3 regions of the Nocardiopsis baichengensis YIM 90130 genome follow, and region 1 is predicted to be linked to each of the others. Evidence: predicted binding sites of a transcription regulator. Region 1 holds the regulator's gene; each other region holds the start of a gene.
The links. The regulator LexA, encoded in region 1, represses DNA repair genes until DNA is damaged. The targets are predictions, from matches to a motif close to TCGAACANNTGTTCGA.

Region 1 (5,783 bases):
GAACTCGACGATGGCCTCGATCTGCTCCTGCTGGTAGCCCAGGTTCTTCAGGGCCCGCGGGATCGCCTGGTTGACGATCTGCATGGAGCCGCCGCCCACCAGCTTCTTGAACTTCACCAGGGAGAAGTCCGGCTCGATGCCGGTGGTGTCGCAGTCCATCATGAAGCCGATGGTGCCGGTCGGGGCCAGCAGGCTCGCCTGGGCGTTGCGCCAGCCGCTCTTCTCGCCGGTCTTCAGGCACTGCTGCCAGGCGTCGGTGGCCGCGGAGGCGATCTCCCGGTCCATCGCCCCGACGGTGCGCAGGTCGTCGTTGGCGGCGGCGTGCTTGCGCATGACCCGCTTGTGGGCGTCGGCGTTCTTGGCGTAGCCCTCGTAGGGCCCGACCACGCCGGCCAGCTCGGCGCTGCGCTTGTAGGCCGTGCCGGTCATCAGGGAGGTGATGGACGCGGCGACGGCGCGGCCGCCGTCGGAGTCGTAGGCGTGGCCGGTGGCCATGAGCAGGGCGCCCAGGTTAGCGTAGCCGATGCCCAGCTGGCGGAAGGCGCGGGTGGTCTCGCCGATCTTCTCGGTCGGGAAGTCGGCGAAGGTGATGGAGATGTCCATCGCCGTGATCACCAGCTCGGTGAGGCGGGAGAAGCCCTCGACGTCGAAGGTGTCGTCGTCCCTGAGGAACTTGAGCAGGTTGATCGAGGCCAGGTTGCAGGAGGAGTTGTCCAGGTGGACGTACTCCGAGCAGGGGTTGCTGGCGGTGATCCGGCCGCTCTCGGGCGCGGTGTGCCAGTCGTTGATGGTGTCGTCGTACTGGACGCCCGGGTCGGCGCACTCCCAGGCCGCCTTGGCCATCGACCGGAACAGGCTCTTGGCGTCGACCGTGCCGGTCTCCTCGCCGGTGGTGCGCGAGCGCAGGCCGAAGTCGGTTCCGTTGTCGACCGCGCGCATGAAGGCGTCGGAGACCCGGACCGAGTTGTTGGCGTTCTGGTACTGGACGCTGAACATGTCGGCGCCGCCCAGGTCGACGTCGAAGCCGGCGTCGCGCAGCGCGCGGATCTTGTGCTCCTCGCGCGACTTGGTCTCGATGAACTCCTCGATGTCGGGGTGGTCGACGTCGAGGACGACCATCTTGGCCGCGCGGCGGGTGGCGCCGCCCGACTTGATGGTGCCGGCCGAGGCGTCGGCGCCGCGCATGAACGACACCGGGCCCGAGGCGGTGCCCCCGGAGGACAGCAGCTCCTTGCTGGAGCGGATGCGGGACAGGTTCACCCCGGCCCCGGAACCGCCCTTGAAGATGATCCCCTCCTCCTTGTACCAGTCGAGGATCGACTCCATGGTGTCGTCCACCGACAGGATGAAGCAGGCCGAGACCTGCTGCTTGGAGGCGGTGCCCACGTTGAACCAGACCGGCGAGTTGAAGCTGAACAGCTGGTGCACCAGCGCGTACTTCAGCTCGTGGTCGAAGACCTCGGCGTCCTCCTCGCTCGCGAAGTAGCCGTGCTCCAGCCCGGTGCGGGTGTACATGCCCACCACCCGGTCCACGAGCTGCTTGAGGCTCCACTCGCGCTCGGGCGTGCCGACCGCGCCGCGGAAGTACTTGCTCGTGACGATCTGGGTCGCGTTCATCGACCAGGCGGCGGGGAACTCGACGCCCTTCTGCTCGAAGTTCACCGAGCCGTCCCGCCAGTTGGTCATGACCACATCGCGGCGCTCCCACTCGACCTCGTCGTAAGGGTGGACGCCCGGCGTGGTGAAGACGCGCCGCATCTTCAGGCCCTTGCGCCGGCCTCCGCCACCCTTGCGCGTCGTCGCGCCGGTGGTCTCGGTCATTCTGCTCCCCCTGCTCTCGCCCTCGTGTCGCATCGCCCGGCCGCCCGCCGTGCGCGGCGGGCCGCCGGGCCCTTCTCGTGCCGTGCCCGCCCGACCGGGCCCTCGGCCGCCGTCCGGCCCTACCGCTCGGCGGAGGCGACGGCGCGCGCCGTGTCCCCGCCGTCCTCGGCGTTCCGGGTGTCCTGGGTGTCCTGCGAACGCGCGGCGCCCCCGGCGCCCCCGGCGCCTTCGATGCCCCCGACGCGCTCCGAGCGCAGCCGCGCGATCTCGTTCTCGAAGTCGGCCAGGGACTCGAAGCCCCGGTAGACCGACGCGAACTGCATGTAGGCGACCTCGTCGAGCTCCTGGAGCGGGCCGAGGATCGCCAGTCCGATCTCGTGCGCGGGGATCTCGGCGACCCCGCGGCAGCGGATCTCCTCCTCCACCCGCTGCCCCAGCACCGCCAGGGCGTCCTCGGTGACCGGGCGGCCCTGGCAGGCGCGCCGCACGCCCGCCACGATCTTGCTGCGGGAGAAGGGCTCGGTCACCCCCGAGCGCTTCTGCACCATCAGCAGCACGGTCTCCTGGGTGGTGAACCGCCGCTCGCACTCCGGGCACGTCCGGCGGCGGCGGATCGCCGAGCCGTCGTCGGTGGACCGGCTGTCGATCACCCGGCTGTCCGGATGGCGGCAGAACGGACAGTGCATGCCGACACGCCTCCCAGTCGTCTCTCCCGCAGGAATCCCCGTCGCCGCTCCCGATCGCGGAGCGCCCCGCCGTGCGCGGGCCGCCTCCACGGGAGTCGCGCGCTCACCGAAGGGGCCCACCGCGCGTTCGGCGCGGGTCGCCCCGAAGAGCCGTCACCTACTAAAGCACAACTTCTAGGCTGATTCTTCCATGGCGAGCACTAGATCTTGTGGTCAACTTACGAGCGCCTCGCGCCCGCGCGCAAGCCCTCCCGCGGCGGGTCGCGACGGATCCGCAGGTCAGGGACGGCGAACCGGCGCACCGCCCCGGGCGTGTCGGTCCCGGGCGCCGGCAGGCCCGTGGGAAACGACACCCGGGGACCCTCCGGGTCCCCGGGTGTCGGCGGTCGTCACGCGGCAGGCGCCCCTGGTCAGCGGGCGGGCAGGCGCAGCTCCTGGCCGGGGCGCAGCTCGGGCCCGCGCAGTCCGTTGAGCTCGACGATCTCGTGCACGGTGCGGCGCACGTCCTCGCCGGGACGCGCCTGCTCGGCGATGTCCCACAGGGTATCGCCGTCGCGCACGACCACCGTCGGCTCGGCGCCGCCCCCGAAGACCGCCCCGGCGGCCGAGGCGGAGGCGGGAGCCCCTACGGCGGCGGAGGTGAGCACGGCCAGCGACAGCGCGCCACCGGCGCCGGCCGAGGCGAGTGAGAGGACGGCCACGCGGCCGCGCCGGCTCAGCCCGGCCCAGTGGCCGCGCAGCGCGGCGGCGGCGCGGGCGCCGACGGGGCGGGCGCGCGGGTCCGGGCCGGGCAGGGACCCGGCGGCCGCCTCCCCGGGCGCGGGCCCGTCGGGCTCCAGGGGGAGCTCGGGCAGCGCGGAAAGCGCGGAGGACCGGACGGGGCGGGCCCTCCACTCGGGCACCTCCACCGCCCAGTCGTAGAGGACGGGCCCGTCGTCGGGCCTCCTCGGACGCGGGATCGCGGTTCTGGGGTCAGGCGAGGGTTCGGACATGGTCGCCCCCTTCGAACACCAGCCGTTTAGAACTGATGTTCGACTAATACCGCAACGGCCGGATTTTTTCATCACCATCTCGAACGTTTGTTTGATATCGCCGTGAGCAGGCACTACCGTTGGACGTGTCTCACTTCGGCATCGGCGCGGCGCACCGGGGACGCGGTCGCGGCCGTCGGCGCCGACGTGCCACGGTCGGGACGCGAGCCCCCCGACGCCCAACACGCCACCACCGACCGCCGAGGAGGCCGGCCGTGCCGGAGGAGAAGCACCGAACCCAGGAACCCCGATCGGGCAGGGACGGCGCGGAGGCGCTCGGACCGGTGCCGGTCCCGGCGGAGGCGACGGGCGCGCAGGCGGACGCACCGGCGCTGACGGCTCGCCAGCAGAGCGTCCTCAACTGCATCCACCGCTACGTACGGCAGCGCGGATACCCGCCGTCGATCCGGGAGATCGGCGACGCCGTGGGTCTGTCGAGCCCCTCCAGTGTCGCGCACCAACTCAAGGTGTTGCAACGCAAGGGCTACCTCCACCGCGACCAGAACCGCCCCCGCGCGGTCGAGATCCGCATCCCCGGCCAGCCGCCCGTGCGCTCCTGGGACGAACTGGAGGGCGAGCCCCGCGCCGATGAGACCCGTTCGGCCCACGTCCCGCTGGTCGGCCGGATCGCGGCGGGCGGCCCGATCCTGGCCGAGGAGTCGGTGGAGGACGTGTTCTCCCTGCCCCGGCAGCTGGTCGGCGAGGGGCGGCTGTTCGTGCTGACCGTGGTCGGGGACTCGATGGTGGACGCCGCCATCACCGACGGCGACATGGTCGTGGTCCGCCAGCAGCCGGTGGCCGAGAACGGGGACGTGGTGGCGGCCCTGCTCGACGACGAGGCCACGGTGAAGGTGTTCCGGCGCGAGGGCGGCCACGTCCTGCTGATGCCGCGCAACGACGCCTACGAGCCGATCGACGGCGACCAGGCCACCATCCTGGGCAAGGTCGTGGCCGTGATGCGGCGCATGTAGCCGCTGTGGCCGCACCGACGGCGCCGCACCGCGCCGCATAACGACTTCGCCTCTCTTCGGAACGGCCCCGTGACCACCCCCGGTCGTCACGGGGCCGTCGCCGTATCGGTATCCGACAGAGACGTCCCCGAGCGCCGGCGCAGCGCCCCGGTCCGCGCGCCTCGCCCCCTGCGGCCCGCCCGCGCCCACACCTGACGGACGCCCCTGCTGCCCGTGTCCCCCGCACCTGACGAAACCGCCCCCCGTACGACAGCGCCGCGGCGCGGCCCCGCGAGCCCCGCGGACGGCCCCCGGCGCGAGCGGCCCTGCCGACCGCTACGCGCCCGCGGGGCCAATACGGTGGGGTCCATGCCGAGCCGATCCTCCGTCGCCCCGACCCGCTCCCCCCTGCGCGCCGCCGCCGTCGCGGCCGCCGCCGCGCTGCTCGCCTCCGGGTGCGGACCGGGCGGCGGGGCCGAGGGGGCCGCCCCGCCCGGGGCCGATCCCGTGGAGCAGGAGGTCTCCTTCACCAGCGGCCCGGACACCCTGCACGGCACCCTCGCCCTGCCCCCGGACGCCGACGGGCCCGTGCCCGGCGTCCTCATCGTCTCCGGCAGCGGCCCCACCGACCGGGACGGCAACGCACCGGCCCGCCCGGACGCCGACACCAACCGGAACTTCGCCCGGGTGCTGGCCGAGGCCGGGGCGGCCTCCCTGCGCTACGACAAGCTCGGCAGCGGCGAGACCGGCACGGGCTCCCGGGACGAGGACGCGGTCGTGGGCTTCGACGACTTCGAGGCGCAGGTGGCGGCCGCCTACGCCGAACTCGCCGCCCGGCCGGAGGTGGACCCGTCCCGGCTCCTGGTGCTGGGGCACAGCGAGGGCGCACTGTTCGCGCTGCGCTCCCCCGGGGCCCTGGACGGCCCGGAGCCCGCCGGCCTGGTCCTCGCGGCCCCGCCGGGCACCCGCTACCTGGACCTGATCGACCGGCAGCTGACGGGACAGCTGCGCCGCGCAGAGGCCCAGGGCGGCATGGAGCAGAGCGACGCCGAGGAGCTGCTCTCCGACGCCCGGGTGTCCACCGCCCGGCTGCGGGCCGGGGAGGACCCGCCCGAGGACCTGGACCCTGCGCTGGCGGGACTGTTCGGCGAGCAGAACGCCGAGTTCCTCCGGGAGATCGACGCCCTGGACCCGAAGGAGCTGGCCTCGGACCTTCCGGGGGGCATGCCCGCGCTCGTCCTGTGGGGAACAGAGGACTCCCAGGTCGACGGCGCCGAGGTGGACCGATTGGTGCA
Region 2 (5,783 bases), on a different contig from region 1:
CACGGCGGGGGCCAGGTAGACGTCGATCCCGGCGTGCCGGTAGTCGGGGTCCTGTTCGGCCGCCCACTGGATCGCGCCGACGGTGCGGCCCTCGTACTCGACGGCCAGCGTACGGGTGTCGGGATCGGCCAGGTCCCGGGAGACCTCGGCGTCCATGTCCTCGGCCGCGCGCCACCAGGCCCGCACCTCGGGGGTGCGGCGGATGGCGGCCAGTGCGGGGACGTCGTCGTCGGTCGCGGGTCGCAGGGTGACGTAGGTACCACGCAGCACGGTCATGATCACCGAACCTATAGGGCCCCGCACCGCCGGGACAGAGCCGGGCCCGCGTTCCCGAGGGGCACGGGGCGCCCCGGAGGAATCCCCCGGGCGGGGCCGCCCCGTCCCCCTCGCGGGGGATCACCGGGGCGGGCGCGGAGCGCCAGGCTGGGCCCATGGACACCTCAGCGCGACTCACCGTTGCCGGCGGGTGGAGCATGGCGGCCATCGCGCTGCTGCACACCCTCTTCTTCCTCCCCCACCCCTACTGGGGGGAATGGTTCTCGGGCGAGCTGTGGAGCCACGGGACGTCCACGGAGTCGATGCTGGGCTTCTGGGCGCTGCCGGGCGGCTTCGTGGTCCCCTTGGCCGTGCTCGGCCTCCTCGTGGCCAGGACGGGGCGCCGCGGCGAAGCGGTGCCGGCCTACGCGGGATGGGCGATCGGCCTGTGGGCCCTGGGCTGCGCGGCGCTGGTCGGCCCCAGCGGGTTCCTGCTGGGGCTGGTGCCGGCGGGCCTGCTCATCGGCGCCGGCCTGGCGCGCCGGTCGGGCGACCGGCGCCGCGCAGCGGAGGCCTGGCGCGCCTAGCGCGCAGGGGCCGCTCGCCTGAGATGTGCGGTCCGCCCTTCCCGCCGGGAGGGCGGACCGCACCCGTTGCACGGGAACGGGGCGGCAGGGGTCAGTCGGGCGCGATCCACAGCGCTTCGGCGGCCATCAGGCCCAGGGAGCGCTCGCAGGCGTCCTCCCCCGAGCCGATGCGCACGATGAGCGAGCCGCCGTAGGGCTGGCGCTCGACCACCTCCACGTGCATGCCGATGCCGATGCGCTGCTCGGACAGGTAGCGCAGCAGTTCGGGGTCGGTGTCGTTGACCCGGACGATGGTGCCGACCGCGCCGGCCTCGGCGTCCGAGAGCAGGCCGGTGGCGCGGTTGACCACCCGGCCGTCGCGGGTGGGGATGGGGTCGCCGTGCGGGTCGGCCACCGGGTCGCCCAGGCGGGCGGAGATGCGCTCGACGAACTTGTCGGAGACGACGTGCTCCAGCTCCTCGGCCTCGTCGTGCACCTCGTCCCAGGAGTAGCCCAGCGCCTCCACCAGGTAGGTCTCCAGCAGGCGGTGGCGGCGCAGCACCGCCAGCGCGGCCTTGGTCCCGGTCTCGGTCAGGCGCACCGACCCGTACCGGCGGTGGTCGACCAGGCCCAGGTCGCCGAGCTTGCGCAGCATCCCCGAGACCGAGGAGTTGGACACCGACAGCCGCTCGGCCATCGCCGAGATGGTGACCGGGCCGCTCCCCCTCTCCTGCAGGTCGTAGATGACCTTGACGTAGTCCTCGACCGAGGTGGACGGCCGCTCCGCCGGTACTGACTCCATGCCTTCAACGCTACCGTGAATCGCCTGTGCGCCCCGTTCCCGCGGCTCAGCGCGGTGGACGCACTCCCTGAGGGGCCGGCGGGCAGGCCTCTCCGGGAACGCGGCGGCGCTCCTCGCGCAGCAGGAGCAGCGCGGCCACGGTGGTCCACCCCAGCAGGCACACGATGGACGCGCGCTGGTACAGCCCGGCCAGGTCGACGAGGCCGGGGTCCTGCTCGAAGCCGGTGCCGGCGAGGACGAAGAAGACGACGCCCGCGACCGCGCTCAGCAGGGAGTAGGCGGCCGCGGCCCACCACCGTGCGCGCAGGGCGCGTACGCCGAAGACGACGCAGGCCACGGGGAGCCCGATGAAGACCAGCATCGAGAACGCGTCGTGGGCCACCCCCACGGGGGTGTAGACGATCTCGTCGGGGCTGCCGGGCGGGTAGCCGCTGAGCGGGTCCCCGGGGAAGACCCCGGCGCCCGCCAGGCCCACCCCGGCGGCGCCGACCGCCCACGGGGCCGCGCCGGTGCGCCCGCCGACCGGCACCCGGCGCATCCCCGCGGCGAGGAGGACCAGCAGCCCCCCGGCCAGTAGGAAGTTCGCCGCCTGCACCCACCCGTCCCCGGTGAGGGCGAGCGAGCTGACCGGGTGGCGGAGCGGGTCGTAGTCGGGACGCAGGGCGCCGGCGGCCGTGAACACCGCGACGAACAGGGGGCCGGCGGCCGCGCCGCCCACCAGGAGCCGGCGCGTCGGCGCGCCGCGCGGTACCGCCATCGGGGGCCTCCTCCCGTGTGCGCCGCATCGAAGGCCGACGCTACCCGTTGCGGCCCGCCTGGCCCCCACCGTCCCCCTGGCCGTTTCCGGACTGTTCGCTCAGCAGGTTCTCGATCCGGACGAGCCGCTGTTCCAGGGCCCGGACCTGGCCCGCCGTCGCGGCGCGCTTGCCCTGGCGCAGCTCCACGAGCAGAGTGCCGTCCGGCTCCAGCATGACGCGCTCGGCGTCGCCCACCCCTGAACCGCCGTCCCGGCGCACCACCTGTTCGACGTCGGCCTTGCGCACCCCGAGCCGCCACATGGTGCGCCGGTCGTACCGGCCGTCGCGCACCAGGACGCTGGCCCGGCCCTCGAACAGCCGCCAGGCCCACCACCAGCGGGTGCGCAGCCGCACCATCGCCCAGTCGGCCGCCATGAGCACGACCGCGCCGACCACGCCCCCGGTGACCGAGAAGTCCTGGCCGATGACGGCGTTCTGCACCACGTTGGACAGCAGCAGGACCACGACCAGGTCCATGGTGTTGAGCTGGGCCAGGTCGCGCTTCCCGCCCAGCCGCAGAATCAGGTACAGGGCCAGGTACACCAGGACGGTCCGGACGGTCTTCTCGGCCGTGGGGATGTCGGGGACGAACATGTCGTGCCACATGGTGGGGCCCTCTCCGCTTCCGCCCGCGGGCGCGCGGCGGCCCGCCCCGCCGCGTCCGCTCCCATGCTGCCCGGCGGCGCCCCGGCGCATCGGCCGGACGCGCCGGGGCGGGCGCCCGCGCCTCTTTCGGACGCCGGGAACCCCTGCTGCTGCGGGCCTCCCTGCCGCCGCTCCCCCTCTTCTCCCAGGTCACAGGTGCATCTTAGGTACCATCTGCGTTAGTATTCGTACAGAAGTTCGATTTCGGCCCGTCTTCCCCGTCGTGTGCCGGTGTGAGCGCTCTGGGCGGTTCGCCGCCGGGGCCACGCCGCGCCCGGGCCGCGCGCCCGTCCCGGGCGCCGATCCGCGAGGGGGAGGAGCGCGATGCCGGTGCGGCCGCGGGCGGAGCGGGCACGAAGGGGGCGCCCGTGACCGCGCCCGCCCCCTTCGTCCACCTGGACGCGGCCTCCTCGGCCTCCATGCGCCACGGCACCTCCCACCCCGCCGCGCTGGTCGAACGCGCCGCCGAGCTGGGCATGGACATGCTCGCGCTGACCGACCGCGACGGCGTGTACGGTGCCGTGGCCCACCTCAAGGCCTGCCGCGACGCCGGCATCCGCCCGATCCTGGGGGTGAGCCTGGCGGTGGCCGCCCCCGGCGGCGGCCGCATCACCCTGCTGGCCCGCGGCGCCCGCGGCTGGGCCTCCCTGTGCCGCCTGGTCACCCGCGCCCACGCCGCCGCCGGAACCGACCCCTCGGCCGTGCCCGCGGTCTCCCCCGAGGCCGTCGCCGCCCACGCCGAGGGCCTGGTGGTCCTGCTCGGCCCCGGCTCCGACGTGGGGCAGGCCGTGGCCCGGGGCCACGGCCGGCGCGCCCTGAGGCTCCTGGAGGGCTGGCGCGCCGCCGCCGAGACCGCCGTCGAGATCGTCGACCACCTGGGCCCCGGCCAGCGCCGCCGCGCGGCCGCCCTGCTGGCCCTGGCCCGCCGGAGCCGCACCCTTGCGGTCCTCGGCAACGCCGTGCGCTACCCCCGCCCCGAGGACGCCGAGGTCGCCCAGGTCATCGACCAGGCGCGCCGCTGGCTCCCCGGGGGCGGCCCGCCCGCCGAACCCGCCGGGACCCAGGCCTACCTCAAGGGCACCGCGGAGATGGCCGAGATCGCCGAGCGGGTCTGCGGGCCCGACCGCACCGAGGCCCGCCGCCTGCTCGCGCACACCCGCGCCCTGGCCGCCTCCTGCGCCCTGGACCCCGAGGCCGACCTGGGCCTGGGGCGGCCGCACATGCCCCGCGTGCCCGGCGCCCGCGAGCGGCTCTGGCGCGCATGCGAGGAGGGCGTGGACCGGCTGGGCCTGCGCGGCGACGAGCGCGCCCGCTCCCGCCTGGCCGCGGAGCTGGAGATCATCGAGCGCAAGGGGTTCTCCCCCTACTTCCTGACCGTCGCCGACATCGCCGAGCGCATCCGCGCCCGCGGCATCCGCTGCTCCATCCGCGGCTCGGGCACCGGCAGCCTGGTCAACCACCTCATCGGCATCTCGGCGGTGGACCCCCTGGCCAACGGGCTGCTCATGGAGCGCTTCCTGTCGCACGGGCGCACCGGGCTGCCCGACATCGACCTGGACGTGGAGTCGGCCCGACGCCTGGAGGCCTACGAGGCGGTGTTCGAGGGCTACCCCGACGCGGCCTGCGTGTCGATGCTGGAGACCTACCGGGCCCGCAGCGCCGTCCGCGACGCGGGCGCGGCCATGGGGCTGCCGCCGCACGAGGTGGACGCGCTGGCCAAGGCCTTCCCCCGGATCCGCGCCCGGCAGATCCGCCAGGCCTGCGAGGACCTGCCCGAGCTGCGCACGGGGCGGCTGGGCGAGCACCCGGCCCGCGCGCTGTTCCGCCTGGCCGAGCGGCTCGACGGGCTGCCCCGGCACGCGGCCCTGCACCCCTGCGGCATCGTCGTCTCGGACGGGACGCTGCGCGACCGGGCGCCGCTGCAGCCCAGCCGCACCGGCTTCGACATGGTCCAGTTCGACAAGGACGACGTGGAGGAGATGGGACTGATCAAGCTCGACGTCATCGGGGTGCGCCTGCAGTCGGCCATGGCGCACTCCCTGGACGAGATCGAGCGCACCGGCGGGGAGCGGGTCGACATCGACGCGCTGCCCGACGGCGACCCGGCCACCTACGCCATGATCCGCTCCTCGGCCACCCTGGGCTGCTTCCAGATCGAGTCGCCGGGGCAGCGGGAGCTGGTGGGCAAGCTCAGGCCCAAGAACATGGGCGACCTGATCATCGACATCTCGCTGTTCCGCCCCGGGCCGGTGGGCAGCGACATGGTCGCCCCGTTCCTGGCCGCCCGCGAGGAGGCCGCCGAGGGGGGCGCGCCGGCCGGCCCCGACCTGGTCTCCCCGGTGCTGGCCGAGGTGCTGCGCGAGACCGGCGGGGTGGTCGTCTACCACGAGCAGGTGCTGAAGATGCTGCACCTGATGACCGGCTGCGGGCTGGACCAGGCCGAGGTGATGCGCCGCCGCCTGGGCACCGAGGAGGGGCGCGAGCAGGTGCGGGAGGTCTTCACCCGGATGGCGCTGGAGTGCGGCCGGCCCGGCGAGGAGGTCGAGCGCGCCTGGGAGATCCTGGCCTCGTTCGGCTCGTTCGGGTTCTGCAAGGCCCACGCCGCGGCGTTCGCCCTGCCCACCTACCAGTCGGCCTGGCTCAAGCGGCACCACCCGGCCGCCTTCTACGCCGGGGTCCTCACCCACGACCCGGGCATGTACCCCAAGCGCGCGATCA
Region 3 (5,783 bases), on a different contig from region 1:
CGACGGGTGCGGCCAGGATGAAGCCGCGCGCCTCCAGTCCGACCACGGCGTCCACCCGCCCGGCGAAGGGCGCGGCCATCGCCTCGGCGACGGCCCGCAGCGAGGCGGGGTCGGCCAGCAGCGGGGTGATGTCCTTGAACACCACGCCGGGCTCGGGGAAGTCGGGGACGTCGCGGATCCCGGCATCGAGGAGGCGCTGCAGGTCGGCGGGGGAATGGGGCATCGGGGTTCCTTCCGGCGCGCGTCGGCCGGGGTGCGGGCCCGCGGCGGCGGGTCCGCACCCCGGCGGACGGGGATGGTGCTACTTGTCGTCCTTGTCGTCCCCGCTCCCGGGGTCCTTGCCCGGGAAGTCGGGGCGGTCCTCGACCGGCGTGTCGTCATCGGCGGCGCCCGGCTCGGGAACGACGTCGGCGATGCCGGCCTTGAGGATGCGGATGCGCGAGCCCGGGGAGATCTCCAGCTCGACCTCGCTGTCGCGCACCTCGACGACGGTGCCGTAGAAGCCGGCCTGGGTGAGCACCTCCTGGCCGGGGCCCAGACGGCTCTGCATCTCCATCTGCTGCTTGCGGCGCCGCTGCTGCGGGCGGATGATGAGCAGGTAGAAGACGAGCACCAGCAGCGCGATCATGAGGATCGACTGCAGGCTGCCGCCGCCGAGGCCTGCTTCGGCCGGCTGCGCGAGAATCGTTGTGCCCTGCACGGGGCGTCCTTTCCTGACGAACGGTCACCGCGGCGCTCAGCCGCGGAAGGGGAACGATCGGGCCGGTCCCCGTGTTCCCTGCAACCCTATCCGCCGGCCGCCTGCGGGGGCGTCACGCCCAGGTGCTCCCACGCCTCGGGCGTGGCCACCCGGCCGCGCGGGGTGCGGGCGATGAACCCGGCCCGGACCAGGAACGGCTCGGCGACGACCTCCACGGTCTCGGGCTCCTCGCCGACCGAGACGGCCAGCGTGGACAGCCCCACCGGCCCGCCGCGGAAGCGGCGCAGCAGCGCGTCCAGCACCGCCCGGTCCAGCCGGTCGAGTCCCAGGTCGTCGACCTCGTACAGGCTCAGCGCGGCGCGCGCGGTGTCCCGGTCCAGGGTGCCGTCGCCGCGCACCTCGGCGTAGTCGCGCACCCGGCGCAGCAGCCGGTTGGCGATCCGCGGGGTGCCGCGCGAGCGGCGGGCGATCTCCCAGGCGGCGTCGGGCTCCAGCCCGACGCCGAGCAGCCCGGCCGAGCGGCGCACGATGCTCTCCAGGTCCTCGGGCCGGTAGAAGTCCACGTGCGCGGTGAAGCCGAAGCGGTCGCGCAGCGGGGCGGGCAGCAGCCCGGCCCGGGTGGTGGCGCCGACCAGGGTGAACGGCGCGATGTCCAGCGGGATGGCGGTGGCGCCGGGCCCCTTGCCCACGACCACGTCCACCCGGTAGTCCTCCATGGCCACGTAGAGCATCTCCTCGGCGGGGCGGGCCATGCGGTGGATCTCGTCCAGGAAGAGCACCTCGCCCTCCTGCAGCGTGCTCAGCACCGCGGCCAGGTCGCCCGAGCGCTCGATGGCCGGGCCCGAGGAGATGCGCAGCGGGGCGCCCAGCTCGTTGGCGATGATCATGGCCAGGGTGGTCTTGCCCAGGCCGGGGCCGCCGGACATCAGGATGTGGTCGGGGGCGCGGCCGCGGCTCTGCGCACCGCGCAGCACCAGGGAGAGCTGCTCGCGGACGCGGTCCTGGCCGACGAAGTCCTCCAGCATGCGGGGGCGCAGCGCGCCGTCCAGGGCGCGGTCGTCGGCGCCGGCCTCCGGGGAGACGACGTCGCGCTCGTAGAGGTGGGGCTCGTTCTCGCTCATCGCGCTCCGGCTCCCGGTCTCAGGCGCGGCTCAGCCGGCGCAGGGCGGCGCGCAGCAGCTCGGCCACGTCGGGGGCGGCGTCCTCGGCCTCGGGGGCCACGGCGTCGGCGGCGGCCTCGGCGTCCTTGGCCGACCAGCCCAGGTTGACCAGGCCGGCCACCACCTGGGGGCGCCAGTGGGCGGTGGCCGCGGAGGCGGGCCCGGCGGCGCCGTCGGCGGGGGCGTCGGGGTCGCCGCCGAAGGGCTCGCCGAGCTTGTCGCGCAGCTCCAGCACGATGCGCTGGGCGCCCTTCTTCCCGATGCCCGGGACCGCGGTCAGCGCGGCGGTGTCCTCGGTGGCCACGGCCTTGCGCAGGGTCTCGGGGGTGTGCACGGCGAGCATCGCCAGGGCCAGGCGGGGCCCCACCCCCGAGGCGGTCTGCAGCCGCTCGAAGACGTCGCGCTCGTCGGCGTCGGCGAAGCCGTAGAGGGTGAGCGAGTCCTCCCGCACCACCAGGGCGGTGGCCACGGTGGCCTCCTCCCCCACCCGCAGCCGGGACAGGGTGGCGGGGGTGCACTGCAGCTGCAGGCCGGCCCCGCCGACCTCGATGACGGCCGATCCGGCCTGGCGGGCGGCGACGCGGCCGGTCAGGAACGCGATCACGGGGCGGTCCCCTTCCTGGGAGCGGGTGCGGGAATGCGGGCCCGGGCGCGGGCCAGCCGGTCCTGGGCGCCGCCGCGCCAGATGTGGCACAGGCACAGCGCCACCGCGTCGGCGGCGTCGGCCGGGCGGGGCGGCGAGGACAGCCGCAGGATGCGGGCGACCATGGCGCCGATCTGCGCCTTGTCGGCGCGGCCGCTCCCGGTGACGGCGGCCTTGACCTCGCTGGGGGTGTGCAGGGCCACCGGCAGTCCGCGGCGGGCGGCGCAGGTCATGGCCACGGCCGAGGCCTGGGCGGTGCCCATCACGGTGCTCAGGTTGTGCTGGGCGAAGACCCGCTCGACGGCCACGGCGTCGGGGGCGTGGGCGTCCAGCCACTCCTCCACGCCGCGCTCCACGGCCAGCAGGCGGGCGGGCAGGTCGTCGGCGGCGGGGGTGCGGATCACCCCGGCCGCGGCCAGTGCGGGCGGGCGCCCGGGCGCCCCGTCCACCACGCCGACCCCGCACCTGGTCAGTCCGGGGTCGATCCCCAGTACCCGCACCCGCTCCCCCTTCTCGAACGCCCGTTCGCAGGGTACCGACCCTATACGACCACCGGGGCGCCGGCGGCGGTCCGACACCGCGCGGCGGCCCCGCCGCCTCGCGGGCGACGGGGCCGTGCCGGTCGTTCGGCGCCTCGGCGCGCCGGCGCCGCGTCAGCCGATCTTCGCCAGGACCTCGTCGGGGATGTCGGCGTTGGTGTAGACGTTCTGCACGTCGTCGGAGTCCTCGAGGGCGTCGACGACCCGCATCACCTTCCTGGCGTCGTCCTCGCCCACCGGGACCTCCATGCTGGGCAGGAAGGAGGTCTCGGCGGACTCGTAGTCCACGCCGGCCTCCTGCAGGGCGGTGCGCACGGAGACCAGGTCGGTGGGCTCGCAGACCACCTCCCAGTTCTCGCCGAGGTCGTTGACGTCCTCGGCGCCGGCCTCGACCGCGGCCAGGGTGACGTCGTCCTCGGAGGCGGACTGCTTGGACACGAGCACCACGCCCTTGCGGGTGAACAGGTAGGAGACCGACCCGGCGTCGCCCATGGAGCCGCCGTTGCGGGTGACCGCCACGCGCACCTCGGAGGCGGCGCGGTTGCGGTTGTCGGTCAGGCACTCCACCAGCAGGGCGACGCCGCCTCCGGCGTAGCCCTCGTACCAGACGGTGTGCCACTCGGCGCCGCCGGCCTCCTCACCGGAGCCGCGCTTGCGGGCGCGCTCGATGTTGTCCAGCGGGACCGAGTTCTTCTTCGCCTTCTGGATGGCGTCGTAGAGCGTGGGGTTGCCGTCGGGGTCGCCCCCGCCGGTACGCGCCGCCACCTCGACGTTCTTGACCAGCTTGGCGAAGAGCTTGCCGCGCTTGGCGTCGATCGCGGCCTTCTTGTGCTTGGTGGTGGCCCACTTGGAGTGGCCGCTCATGCCGTTCCTTTCACGATGTCGACGAAGAGTCGGTGGATACGCGCGTCCCCGGTCAGCTCGGGATGGAATGAGGTGGCCAGCAGGCTCCCCTGTCGTACCGCGACGATCCTACCGGCCGCTCCGCCCTCGGCGGTCTGGCCGAGCACCTGCACTCCGGGGCCGGTCGACTCCACCCAGGGGGCGCGGATGAACACCGCGTCGACCGGCCCTCCCTCCAGCCCTTCGATCTCGACGCCGGTCTCGAACGACTCGCTCTGCCGTCCGAAGGCGTTGCGCCGCACGGTCATGTCGATGCCGCCGACGGTCCGCTGGTCCCGGGCACCGTCGACGATGCGGTCGGCCAGCAGGATCATCCCGGCGCAGGTGCCGTAGGCCGGCATGCCCGCCCGCACCCGCTTGCGCAGCGGCTCCAGGAGCCCGTAGCGCTCGGCGAGCTTGGCCATGGTGGTCGACTCGCCGCCGGGCAGGACCAGGCCCTGGACCTGGTCGAGCTCGCCGGGGCGGGTGACGGGGACGGCGGTGGCGCCGATCCCGCGGAGCACGCGCAGGTGCTCGGCGGTGTCGCCCTGCAGGGCGAGCACGCCGATGGCGGCGGACGACGGTGCGGACACGGGGACGACCTCGCAGACGGCTGGCATTTCACAGGTGCGGCGGTGCGGGGACGCGCTACCAGCCGCGGCCGGCGTAACGCTGGGAGTCCTCCAGATCATCCAGGTTGATGCCGACCATGGCCTCGCCCAGGCCCCGGGAGACCTTGGCGACCACGGAGGGGTCATCGTAGTGCAGGGTGGCCTGGACGATGGCGTCGGCCCGCTTGGCCGGGTCACCGGAGGTGAAGATGCCCGAGCCGACGAAGACGCTCTCGGCGCCCAGCTGGCGCATCAGGGCGGCGTCGGCGGGGGTGGCCACGCCGCCGGCGGAGAACAGCGGCACCGGGAGCCTGCCCAGCTCGGCGACCTCCTTGACGACGTCGTAAGGGGCGCGCATCTCCTTGGCCGCGCCGAACAGCTCGGCCTCGTCCAGGGTGCCCAGGCGCTTGATCTCGCCGCGGATGGAGCGCATGTGGCGGGTGGCCTCGACGACGTTGCCGGTGCCGGCCTCGCCCTTGGAGCGGATCATGGCCGCGCCCTCGGCGATGCGGCGCAGGGCCTCGCCGATGCCGGTGGCGCCGCAGACGAAGGGCACGGTGAAGGCCCACTTGTCGATGTGGTGGGCCTCGTCGGCGGGCGTGAGCACCTCGGACTCGTCGATGAAGTCCACCCCGAGCGCCTGGAGGACCTGGGCCTCGACGAAGTGGCCGATGCGGGCCTTGGCCATGACGGGGATGGAGACGGTCTCGACGATGCCGTCGATCATGTCCGGGTCGGACATGCGGGCGACGCCGCCGTGCTTGCGGATGTCGGCCGGGACGCGCTCCAGGGCCATGACCGCGACGGCGCCGGCGTCCTCGGCGATCCTGGCCTGCTCGGGCGTGACCACGTCCATGATCACGCCGTTCTTGAGCTGCTCTGCCATGCCGCGCTTCACGCGGGTGGTACCGACCGTCTTGTCGTTCTCAGCGGTGTTGGCCACGGTGGCGGACTCCATGTTCTGCGGGCGCCCGCGTTCTGCGCGGGGGCGCGGAGGATGCGTCAGTCGGGTCTCGGGGCGCGAGGGGCGCCGCCGAGGACCCCGGGGTCCATGGTAGTTCACCCAAGACGCCCGCTTCGGGACATAACGGCACGTTCTCCCCCGCGCTTTCGACAGTCTGTCACCCTAGCGGGCCGCCTCACAGCGCTCCGAAGGAGCCCGGGATGCGCGGGGGCTCGTCGTCGATCTCGAAGAACTCCGGCAGGGGCGCCCCGCCGGCCAGGCGCAGCACCCGCACCAGCCGCCGG

Region 2: C892_RS0102170 (DNA polymerase III subunit alpha) is a predicted target of LexA. The motif match lies at 3,252-3,267, and genes of this name have one in related genera.
Region 3: ruvC (crossover junction endodeoxyribonuclease RuvC) is a predicted target of LexA. The motif match lies at 3,017-3,032, and genes of this name have one in related genera.

What each region holds. Positions count from the first base shown of each region.
Region 1 is NZ_ANAS01000023.1:70,266-76,048, reverse strand. Features, by position in the region: gene C892_RS0119400 (vitamin B12-dependent ribonucleotide reductase) at 1-1,821, opposite strand, end outside; gene nrdR (transcriptional regulator NrdR) at 1,941-2,507, opposite strand; gene C892_RS0119390 (LysM peptidoglycan-binding domain-containing protein) at 2,918-3,499, opposite strand; gene lexA (transcriptional repressor LexA) at 3,823-4,509, shown strand; gene C892_RS0119380 (alpha/beta hydrolase family protein) at 4,858-5,783, shown strand, end outside.
Region 2 is NZ_ANAS01000004.1:190,529-196,311, reverse strand. Features, by position in the region: gene C892_RS0102195 (GNAT family N-acetyltransferase) at 1-276, opposite strand, end outside; gene C892_RS0102190 (DUF6463 family protein) at 432-842, shown strand; gene C892_RS0102185 (metal-dependent transcriptional regulator) at 934-1,623, opposite strand; gene C892_RS0102180 (DUF998 domain-containing protein) at 1,670-2,380, opposite strand; gene C892_RS0102175 (DUF421 domain-containing protein) at 2,421-3,026, opposite strand; gene C892_RS0102170 (DNA polymerase III subunit alpha) at 3,434-5,783, shown strand, end outside.
Region 3 is NZ_ANAS01000009.1:52,074-57,856, forward strand. Features, by position in the region: gene C892_RS0108870 (adenine phosphoribosyltransferase) at 1-223, opposite strand, end outside; gene yajC (preprotein translocase subunit YajC) at 302-700, opposite strand; gene ruvB (Holliday junction branch migration DNA helicase RuvB) at 787-1,821, opposite strand; gene ruvA (Holliday junction branch migration protein RuvA) at 1,841-2,464, opposite strand; gene ruvC (crossover junction endodeoxyribonuclease RuvC) at 2,461-3,003, opposite strand; gene C892_RS0108895 (YebC/PmpR family DNA-binding transcriptional regulator) at 3,157-3,906, opposite strand; gene pdxT (pyridoxal 5'-phosphate synthase glutaminase subunit PdxT) at 3,903-4,517, opposite strand; gene pdxS (pyridoxal 5'-phosphate synthase lyase subunit PdxS) at 4,573-5,493, opposite strand; gene C892_RS0108910 (hypothetical protein) at 5,675-5,783, opposite strand, start outside.